Regions from separate parts of the Rothia sp. HMSC08A08 genome, predicted to be linked through region 1. Evidence: predicted binding sites of a transcription regulator. Region 1 holds the regulator's gene; the other holds the start of a gene.

Evidence for each region. The regulator HrcA, encoded in region 1, represses chaperone genes, less so after heat shock. The targets are predictions, from matches to a motif close to TTNGCACTCGNNNNNNNCGAGTGCNAA.
Region 2: the regulator HrcA is predicted to act here: its motif matches at 2,253-2,279, upstream of groES (co-chaperone GroES).

Annotation. Positions count from the first base shown of each region.
Region 1 is NZ_KV793078.1:102,450-106,840, forward strand. It holds gene dnaJ (molecular chaperone DnaJ) at 14-1,150, opposite strand; gene hrcA (heat-inducible transcriptional repressor HrcA) at 1,248-2,348, opposite strand; gene HMPREF3164_RS08080 (DUF3097 family protein) at 2,579-3,430, shown strand; gene HMPREF3164_RS08085 (DUF4870 domain-containing protein) at 3,657-4,064, shown strand; gene hemW (radical SAM family heme chaperone HemW) at 4,383-4,391, opposite strand, start outside.
Region 2 is NZ_KV793062.1:13,170-17,560, forward strand. It holds gene groL (chaperonin GroEL) at 180-1,769, opposite strand; gene groES (co-chaperone GroES) at 1,899-2,186, opposite strand; gene HMPREF3164_RS03750 (THUMP-like domain-containing protein) at 2,430-3,878, shown strand; gene HMPREF3164_RS03755 (glutamate--cysteine ligase) at 4,046-4,391, shown strand, end outside.

The DNA.
Region 1 (4,391 bases):
CAAAGAATGTTGTCTATTTAAATTGGTCTTTGAGTCGCGAAAAAAGACCATGTTTTTGTTTGACGTGGGTGCCTTCGTGCAAGTCTTCTCCACGAAGTTCAGCGAATTTTTGGAGCAACTCACGTTGTTCGGAGTTTACATTGGTCGGTGTTGTGACCTGAATACGTACCTGTAGGTCTCCGCGTTTATCGGAGTGAAGGCGGGTAACACCTAAGCCGTTCAAAGTTACGATGTCGCCGCTTTGTGCGCCTTCAGGGATGGTGATCTCTTGAACCCCATCGAAGGTTTCTAAGGGTACGGTGGTTCCTAAAACGGCTGCGACCATAGGAATATTCACCGTTGTGGTGAGATTATCACCATCGCGAACAAAGTATTTATCGCGCTTAACGTTGAGATCAATATAAAGATCGCCATTGGGACCACCATTGAGTCCAGCTTCGCCTTTACCTCGCAGACGTATGCGGGCTCCGTCATTAACACCGGCGGGAACGGTGAAGGTCAGCGGGAGTTTTTCGCCCACACGGCCCTGTCCGTGGCATTCTGGGCAGCGGTGTTTGATGACGGTGCCATATCCCTGACAGCTGGGGCACTCTACCTGCTGCATGACGGTTCCTAGGATGGATTGAACACGGCGCTGCATGAATCCCTGGCCATGACAGGTCTCACAGGTTTCGGGGTGGGTTCCGGGAGCGGTTCCTTCACCTTCACAGGATTTACAAGTGACGGCCGTGTTAAGCTCTACAGTCTTTTCGACGCCAAAAACTGCGTCTTTAAGGGATATCGAGACGTTGATAAGTGCGTCTTGTCCCTGGCGTACGCGGGATGCGGGACCGCTTTGTCCACCGCCTCCGGTAAACATATCGAAAAGGTCTTGGAACCCGAAACTTCCTGAGCCAAAGCCGCCGAACCCTCCTGCGCCTCCAGGGAATCCTGCACGACCCTGTTCATCGCCGGTAGCGTCGTAATTACGGCGTTTCTCGTTATCTGAGAGTACTTCGTAGGCGAGGGTTACACGTTTGAATTCCTCAGCTGCCTCTTCGGATGGGTTAACGTCGGGGTGCAGTTGACGCGCCTTTTTACGGTACGCTTTTTTGATCTCTTCGGGGCTTGCATCCTTCGAGACTCCAAGAGTTGAGTAGTGATCGCTCACGTGTTTCTTCTATCCTTTTCGTACCGGAGTGCTCCGGATATGGTGTCAATATAAAATCGGTAAGTTTACGGGGTTCTGAGGAATTACTCGCACGATGTCATGATGCTCGTGTGCCTAAGACATGACCTAGATAGCGAGCTACCGCGTTCACCGCCGCAATGTTACCACGGTAATCCATGCGGACTGGACCCACCACGCCAAGTTTTGCCGTATGCTTCCCCAAGGCGCCTTCATTATCTGGTAAATGTTGTTTGCCGTATGAAACTACAACGGGTGAATCGTATTCACCAGTGACAATAGAAGCTCCTTGAAGCGCTTGCTCCGTATTCTCGTGACCGATCCTTACACTGTACCCGGCTTCTTGAACCGATGCGTGAGACAGCACGCGAAGCAGCGTAACTTGTTCTTCGAGCGCATCCAAAATGGGAGCTATGCTCGCCGAGAAGTCGTCGTGACTTCGTGCTAGGTTTGAGGTGCCAGAGATCGCGAAGCGAATATCTCGTTCAAAATAAGGTTGTGCTCGCAGATGATCCACGATAGCTTCGGTAAGCTCCGGAGAACGACCTCGCAACGCTGGATGATGCGCTTCTGGCAGCAATGCACTTATGTTTTCGAAGGGTAAACCCTGAAGCATTTTAAGCAGGTTTTCTTTAATCGCTGCAAGAGCTGACACAGTTTCATCATGCGATAAGGCTGTAGTCTCCGGCAATATCACGGTAACCCGGTGGATTGTGCCAAGATCACTGATAAGCAATGCTAAAAGCGTGCGTGAATCTAGGGGTACGAACTCAAGATGCAAGAGAGTTCCAGCGTTACGTGTTGGGTACTGGATAAGTGCTACCTGATGCGTGAGATGCGCAAGTGTTCGGGTGGCGGCTTCAATCATGTCTTCTACGCTGTGTGCGCTTTCAAGAATTTGCCGTAACGCCGAAACTTGGGTTGCAGAGAGAGCACGCGGCGCGGTTAGAGCATCGACGAAGAACCTGTATCCCTGTTCTGTAGGAATACGCCCAGCGCTGGCGTGCGGTGCGCTCAAAAGTCCCTGTTCTTCTAAAGCTGCCATATCATTGCGTATCGTGGCACTGGATACTTGAAGATGGTGGCGCTGTGCCAGCGTCTTTGAACCTATGGGTTCGCCTGTGCGCACGTAGTCTTCAACGATTGCCTGCAGTATGCGCATGCGGCGTTCGTGTGACATGGTACTCCTTGCGACCCTATCGGTGGTTAACAATCTGGAAAAGCATAATCTGGCACTCTTGTTGAGAGAGTGCTAAAAACTACTTTTATCATAGCCGGGTAACCCCTAACGGTACTAGTCTTTCGCCAGAAGCGAGTTATCAATACTTTAGAATTGGATGGGTTCTGCCAGAAGCTAACCTGCGGAAACCAGGCAATATCCGTGGTGCCGTTGTACGAAGGATGCAAGATATGAGTGAACGATACGCTTGGGGTGCACAAGATCTATCACGTGCCTCAATAAATAACAGGCCTGCTTCTCCTCGTCGGGTCGAGCTAAAACGCGGGATGGTCCTTGAGGATCTTAACGGGTGGGTTGGCGAAGTAGTGCGTGCCGAACGTATCGGTGGAGAAATATTTTTCGGGCTTGAAGACGCTCACGGACGGGTCAAAAATTTTCCTTTAGGAATCGGGTACTTTCTTGAGGGCGAACCGGTTGAGATTGTTGCCCCAACACCACGAAAGACCTCAGGGCGCAAAATTTCTCGTTCTGGTTCGGTAGCAGTTGAAAACGCTCCAGCACGGGTGGCGCGCGCATCCAGAATCTGGGTTGAGGGGCTTCATGATGCGGAACTCGTCGAGAAAGTGTGGGGCCATGATCTGCGGGTTGAAGGTATTGTGGTCGAGCCCCTTCATGGTGTTGATGATTTAGCAACTGCCGTTGAAGAGTTCTCCCCCGGTCCAGAGCGACGACTTGGAATTCTTGTGGATCATCTTCTGAAAGGCACCAAGGAAGAACGTGTTGTGGCGGAGGCTTTAGCTGTTCCCGGCGCTGCTGGAAATATTAAGATTGTGGGGCACCCTTTCATTGATATTTGGCAGGCCGTCAAGCCGCAGGTTCTCGGAATTCCGGCATGGCCGCAGGTGCCTCGAGGTGAGGACTGGAAGAAAGGAATTCTACGTCGGTTGGGACAGCCACATCAAAACCAGGAAGACGTGGCAAACGCCTGGAAACGTATTCTTTCCCGAGTTGACTCTTATTCTGATCTTGATCCTACGCTGCTAGGACCTGTTGAGTCGCTCATTGATTTTCTGACTGAATAAGGTAATGTGAGTAGCTCAGGTTGTCTATGCCGCGCCTCTGGCAAGGCGTTCGGTAAAACACGTTACAATAAATAAGGATTTTAGGTTGTACAGGTGCACCAACTGAGGCATGTGTACGGCAGAGCAAAATAGACGAGTAATAATCAGGATTTCTGTGGTTCAAGATACTCGCCCGGAGGGGCATAAACGAAACATTACACCTTTGCCTGTGTCGCAGGACCGGAGCATGGCGACTTTTGCTCACTTTAGCGGCATCATCGGGTTTTTGCCTGCCGCTGCTATCTACTATTTGTATCGTGACCGCGCCCCCTTCACTGAGCAAGAGTCACGTGAAGCCATGAACTTTACGCTTCTGCCTTCAATCATGATTCTTGTTCTTCTCATTTTGAGCTTCGTGCCCGGCATGGCAAGCCTCATGATGTTCTTTACTGCTATTCTGTGGCTTTATATGGCGATCAGTTCCGTAATTGCGGGCATCTACGCCGCTCAAGGAGAACCTCATAGGTACAAGCTCAACCTGCGTATCCTTGACCTTTTCCTCAAGCCTGCTGAAGACTTCAAAGAAAAGAAGAAGCAGCACCGAGAAGAAATGGAAGGGCAACAGCAACAACAGGCAGCCGAGCGCCGCGTATAAACAGACTTATACATCGTATAAGGCAAGGCATCCAGGGTCACTATTTCGATATGGAATATGTGGCCCTTTATTTTTACGCGCATATTACATACCACATAAAACACCTGTTAACGATTGAAGGCCCCTGATACACAAGGGACCTTCAACCGTATTCACTCAACTTCAGCAAAGACGACAACACGCTGTAACATATACCGTCCTGCCAATATAAACTCTACCTTAGTTTCAACCTAATGTCTAGTAATTCAATTATTTTATCCTGAAAGTTAAGGCAATTATATTTTTGGGGTAAGTATTCTCGCATATTTTACGAGACATTTATTTTAT
Region 2 (4,391 bases), on a different contig from region 1:
AAACGCTTACGTCTGCTTCGGGGTACACGGAGTGGTTTGGATGCGCGCCTTTCCTGTAAGCAGTATCCGGTTCAAGGCTGCGCTTGCGTTTATTTCAGGCCAGTCTGCATCAAGCCCCTACAGATAGTTGTTGCCCGGTTCAACGAGATTTTCTCTCCTCGAACCGGGCAACCCATCAATTATTCGTCTTCGTCCTCTTCTTCGGGCTTGGTAACCACCAGAGTCTCGGTCGTGAGTACCAAAGCCGCGATAGATGATGCATTCTGCAGCGCAGAGCGGGTGACCTTCACGGGGTCAATTACGCCCGCTTCGAACAGATCAACATACTCACCGGTTTTGGCGTTGTAACCGTGACCAACGGGCTGTTCGGCGACCTTTGCCGCCACCACATAGCCGTCGTCGCCAGCGTTTTCGGCAATCCAGCGCAGCGGCTGTACCAGGGCGCGGCGTACAATCTGCACACCTACGTTTGCGTCGTGGCTATCGAGTTCAAAACCGTCGAGCGCCTTGCTGGCGTGGATCAGTGCCGAACCGCCACCGGATACGATGCCTTCTTCAAGAGCCGCGCGGGTAGAAGACACAGCGTCTTCGATGCGGTGCTTACGTTCCTTAGCCTCAACCTCGGTTGCCGCACCCACCTTGATCACGCCCACGCCACCGGCGAGCTTCGCCAGGCGTTCCTTGAGCTTTTCGCGATCCCACTCGGAATCGACGGCCTCGATCTCTCGGCGCAACTGCTGCACACGGTCTTCAACCGCTTCCTTGCTGCCACCGCCGTCCACAATCGTGGTGGTGTTCTTGGTGACGGTCACGCGGCGCGCCGAACCGGTTTCTTCGAGAGTTGCCTGAGCCAGGTCGATACCCAGTTCGGGGGTAATCACGATGCTGCCGGTCAGAATGGCGAGATCCTGCATAATAGCCTTGCGGCGATCGCCGAACCCGGGAGCCTTAAGCGCCACAACGTCGAGAGTTCCGCGGAGCTTATTCACCACGAGGGTGGACAGTGCTTCACCATCAACGTCTTCGGCGATAATGGTCAGCGGTTTTTTCGCCTGTACGACCTTCTCCAGCAGAGGCATAATCTCGGCAACAGTGGAGATCTTACCCTGGTAGAGCAGAATGAGGCTATCTTCAAGAACCGCTTCGCCACGCTCGGCATCGGTCACGAACGAAGGCGAAAGGTAGCCCTTGTCGAACTGCATACCCTCGGTAATGTCAAGCTCAATCTCAGTGGAGGAGCCGTCCTCGATAGTAATGACGCCGTCCTGACCGACCTTCTCAAAAGCAGATGCCAAAAGCTCGCCGATCTGGTCGGACTGAGCCGAAATAGCGGCAACATGCGCAACTTCCGGACCCTGTACCTCGCGGGCATCGTGAAGCAGACGCTCGGAGACCTTCTCAACGGCGGCCTCAATGCCACGTTTCACCTCCGCAGGTGCCGCACCGCTTGTTACGTTGCGCAGCCCCTCATTCACGAGTGCCTGCGCCAGCACGGTTGCGGTAGTCGTACCGTCACCAGCAACGTCGTTAGTCTTGGTGGCTACCTCTTTAGCGAGCTGCGCGCCCAAGTTTTCATAGGGGTCTTCAAGCTCAACTTCGCGGGCGATCGAGACACCATCATTCGTGATAACCGGTGCACCCCACTGTTTATCGAGCACAACATTGCGCCCGCGTGGGCCGAGGGTAACCTTGACCGCATCGGCGAGTTTATCGACGCCAGCCTGCAGGGACTTACGGGCGGCATCGTTGAATTCAAGCTGTTTAGCCATGAATATTCGCTACTCCTTGAGGGTTGTGAGCGTTCGATATCGTAGAAGGCGCACGTGCGCCAAATCCAGGTCAGGTATAGCGGATGCGCCGCGCGAGAAACCGGCGGCGCATCCTGCATATATGCGAAATTAGTCGACGATCGCCAGAACGTCACGAGCGGAGAGAATCAGGTATTCCTCGCCCTGGTATTTGACCTCGGTGCCGCCGTAGCGGGAGAACACGACTACGTCGCCTTCAGCGATATCGACGGGAACACGGTTGCCCTTATCATCCACGCGACCGGGTCCCACAGCTACTACGCGGGCCTCCTGCGGCTTCTCCTTTGCAGTTTCGGGAATAACCAGACCGGATGCGGTGGTCTGCTCAGCCTGCTCTAGTTTGACAACTACTCGGTCTTCGAGGGGCTTAATAGCCATAGGTATGCTCCTTGTTAGTCAGTTTTTAAGAATTTGTGAAGCGGTTTAGCCCTAGTGCCTGGGCATTTAGCACTGCACCGCTTCGAGTGCTAAATTCAACTTTAGAATCCCAGCGGCACCCGGTCAAGAATGCGCGCCGTTTCGAGGGCGGCGTTTCGCGCACAGGATAATACGCGAGCGCCTCGTGAACCTGCTGCAGCCTCCAAGCCTTCTGCATATGCTCATGCCACTACACTTAAGCCTATGGTTGATTTTGTGCCCCCGCCGCCGTTTGCCTTGCCGCCCGAGCTGCCTTTTACCCGGCAGGCGTTAGATGCCGCGGATGCGCTTTTCCCCTATAGTCAAGAGCACTCGCTCGAACAGGTTACGCAGCTGCGGGCGCAGGGGTTTACGCCCGATGAGACCGCCAATATTCTCGGCCTTGTTAAGGCGCGCACTCGGGCGCTGTCAAAGTTCGGCGATAGGGCGCGCACTATGTTTTTGACCGAGCACGGCGCGCAGCAGGCGACTCGACCGGTTGTTGCTGCCGAGCACGCGGCCGTGTTTGCCCGTGCCGGGGTTCGCTCGGTTGCCGATCTGGGATGCGGTATTGGCGCGGATTCGTTGGAGTTCGCGCGCGCATCCTTAGCGACTGTTTCTGTGGAGCTTGACCCGTTGACGGCATCTTTTGCTGCCGCAAATCTGGCGGATTTTTCGGGTTCACGGGTTGTGGTCGGTGATGTGACGAACTTTGATCCGGAGAGTTTTCGTGATAGCACCGGCGAGGCGGTGCAGGGCATATGGCTTGATCCGGCCAGACGTGATCTGACCGGAGTTATAAAATCCCGTACAGAACGTATTTTTGATCCAGAAGCCTATTCTCCACCGCTTTCGTTCGTAGTGGATCTGGCCAGAACTGGCATGCCGATGGGTGTCAAACTTGGTCCGGGGATGCCGCATGAGGCTATTGCGCGCCCTGAGGATATTCGTAGTGAGGCGAACCCGCATCCGCGTGTCACGGCGCAGTGGGTTGAGCATGAGGGTTCTCTCGTGGAGTTGGTGCTTTGGTTTAATGCTTTGGCTCAGGAGGGCGTTGCACGCACGGTCACGGTGCTGCGGCAGGGGGCGACGGGACAAGCTGAAGACGAAGGCCTGCGCATTCACAAAACCACGCTGAGTAGTCCCTATCCCGCGGGACAAGTAACCCCTGTTGATGAAAAGCAAACCCGGCTCCCCTCCCCCGGTGAGTACCTCTATGAGCCTTCCGGCGCGGTAGTGCGGGCGCATCTGGTGCAGGAGTTAGCCCAAGAGCTTGGGGCGAACCTGATTGATCCGCACCTGGCGTACCTCACGGCGGCAAAAGCTGTTCAGAGTCCGCTGGCACAGTGTTATGAGGTTCTTGAGGAAATCCCGGTGCATGAGAAACAGCTCAAAAAGTGGGTGCGCGAGCGCGGTTTTACGGCTTTGACGATCAAGAAACGCGGCGTTGATCTGGTGCCCGAGAAAATGCGTGCGACCCTGCTGGCAGGCGGTGCGGGCAAGAAATCAGGTAAGAAGGCCGCGAAGAATCAGGGCTATAACCCGGCGACTTTAGTGTTTACGCGAGTGGGGTCTGGGCAGCAGGCACGGCGCATCGGGTGGCATGTGCGGCCTGTAGATTTTTCTGATTCAGCGCACGTCTCTAGCTCGGACACTAAGATTTCTGTGGTCTAGCGGGTTTATGTGGGTGGCGCATCTGCAAAATTGTAATGCCGGTGTGTGACGTTTTATGTCAGATACTTCATGTTCGTGTCGTATTTAGTTCATACACACTCTGAAAAGCGCTGTTGTGGTCACCAACACCGTAAAATAAATGCAGTCACCCTAAGAAGGAGAGAGTTTTGATTCCGTTCGCTTCCTCGGCGCAATCCACTCTTGGCGTAGAGTGGGAGATCGCGCTGATTGACCAGCATACCGGAGAGCTGGTAGCGCGTGCTCAAGAGGTACTTGCCCGTGTGGGCGAACGTTACCCCGAGCTTTTGGAACCTTCCCTGGATCATGCTCATGTGACGGGCGAATTTTTGGAGAATACGCTTGAGATTATTACCGGCGTGTGTACTACGGTGCCGCAGGCGTGCCAGCAGTTGATCTCGGTGACCGATAAAATCCGTGAGGTTACTGATGAGCTGGGGCTTGATTTCTATGCGGCGGGCACGCACCCTACGGCGCACTGGCAGGATCAGCAGG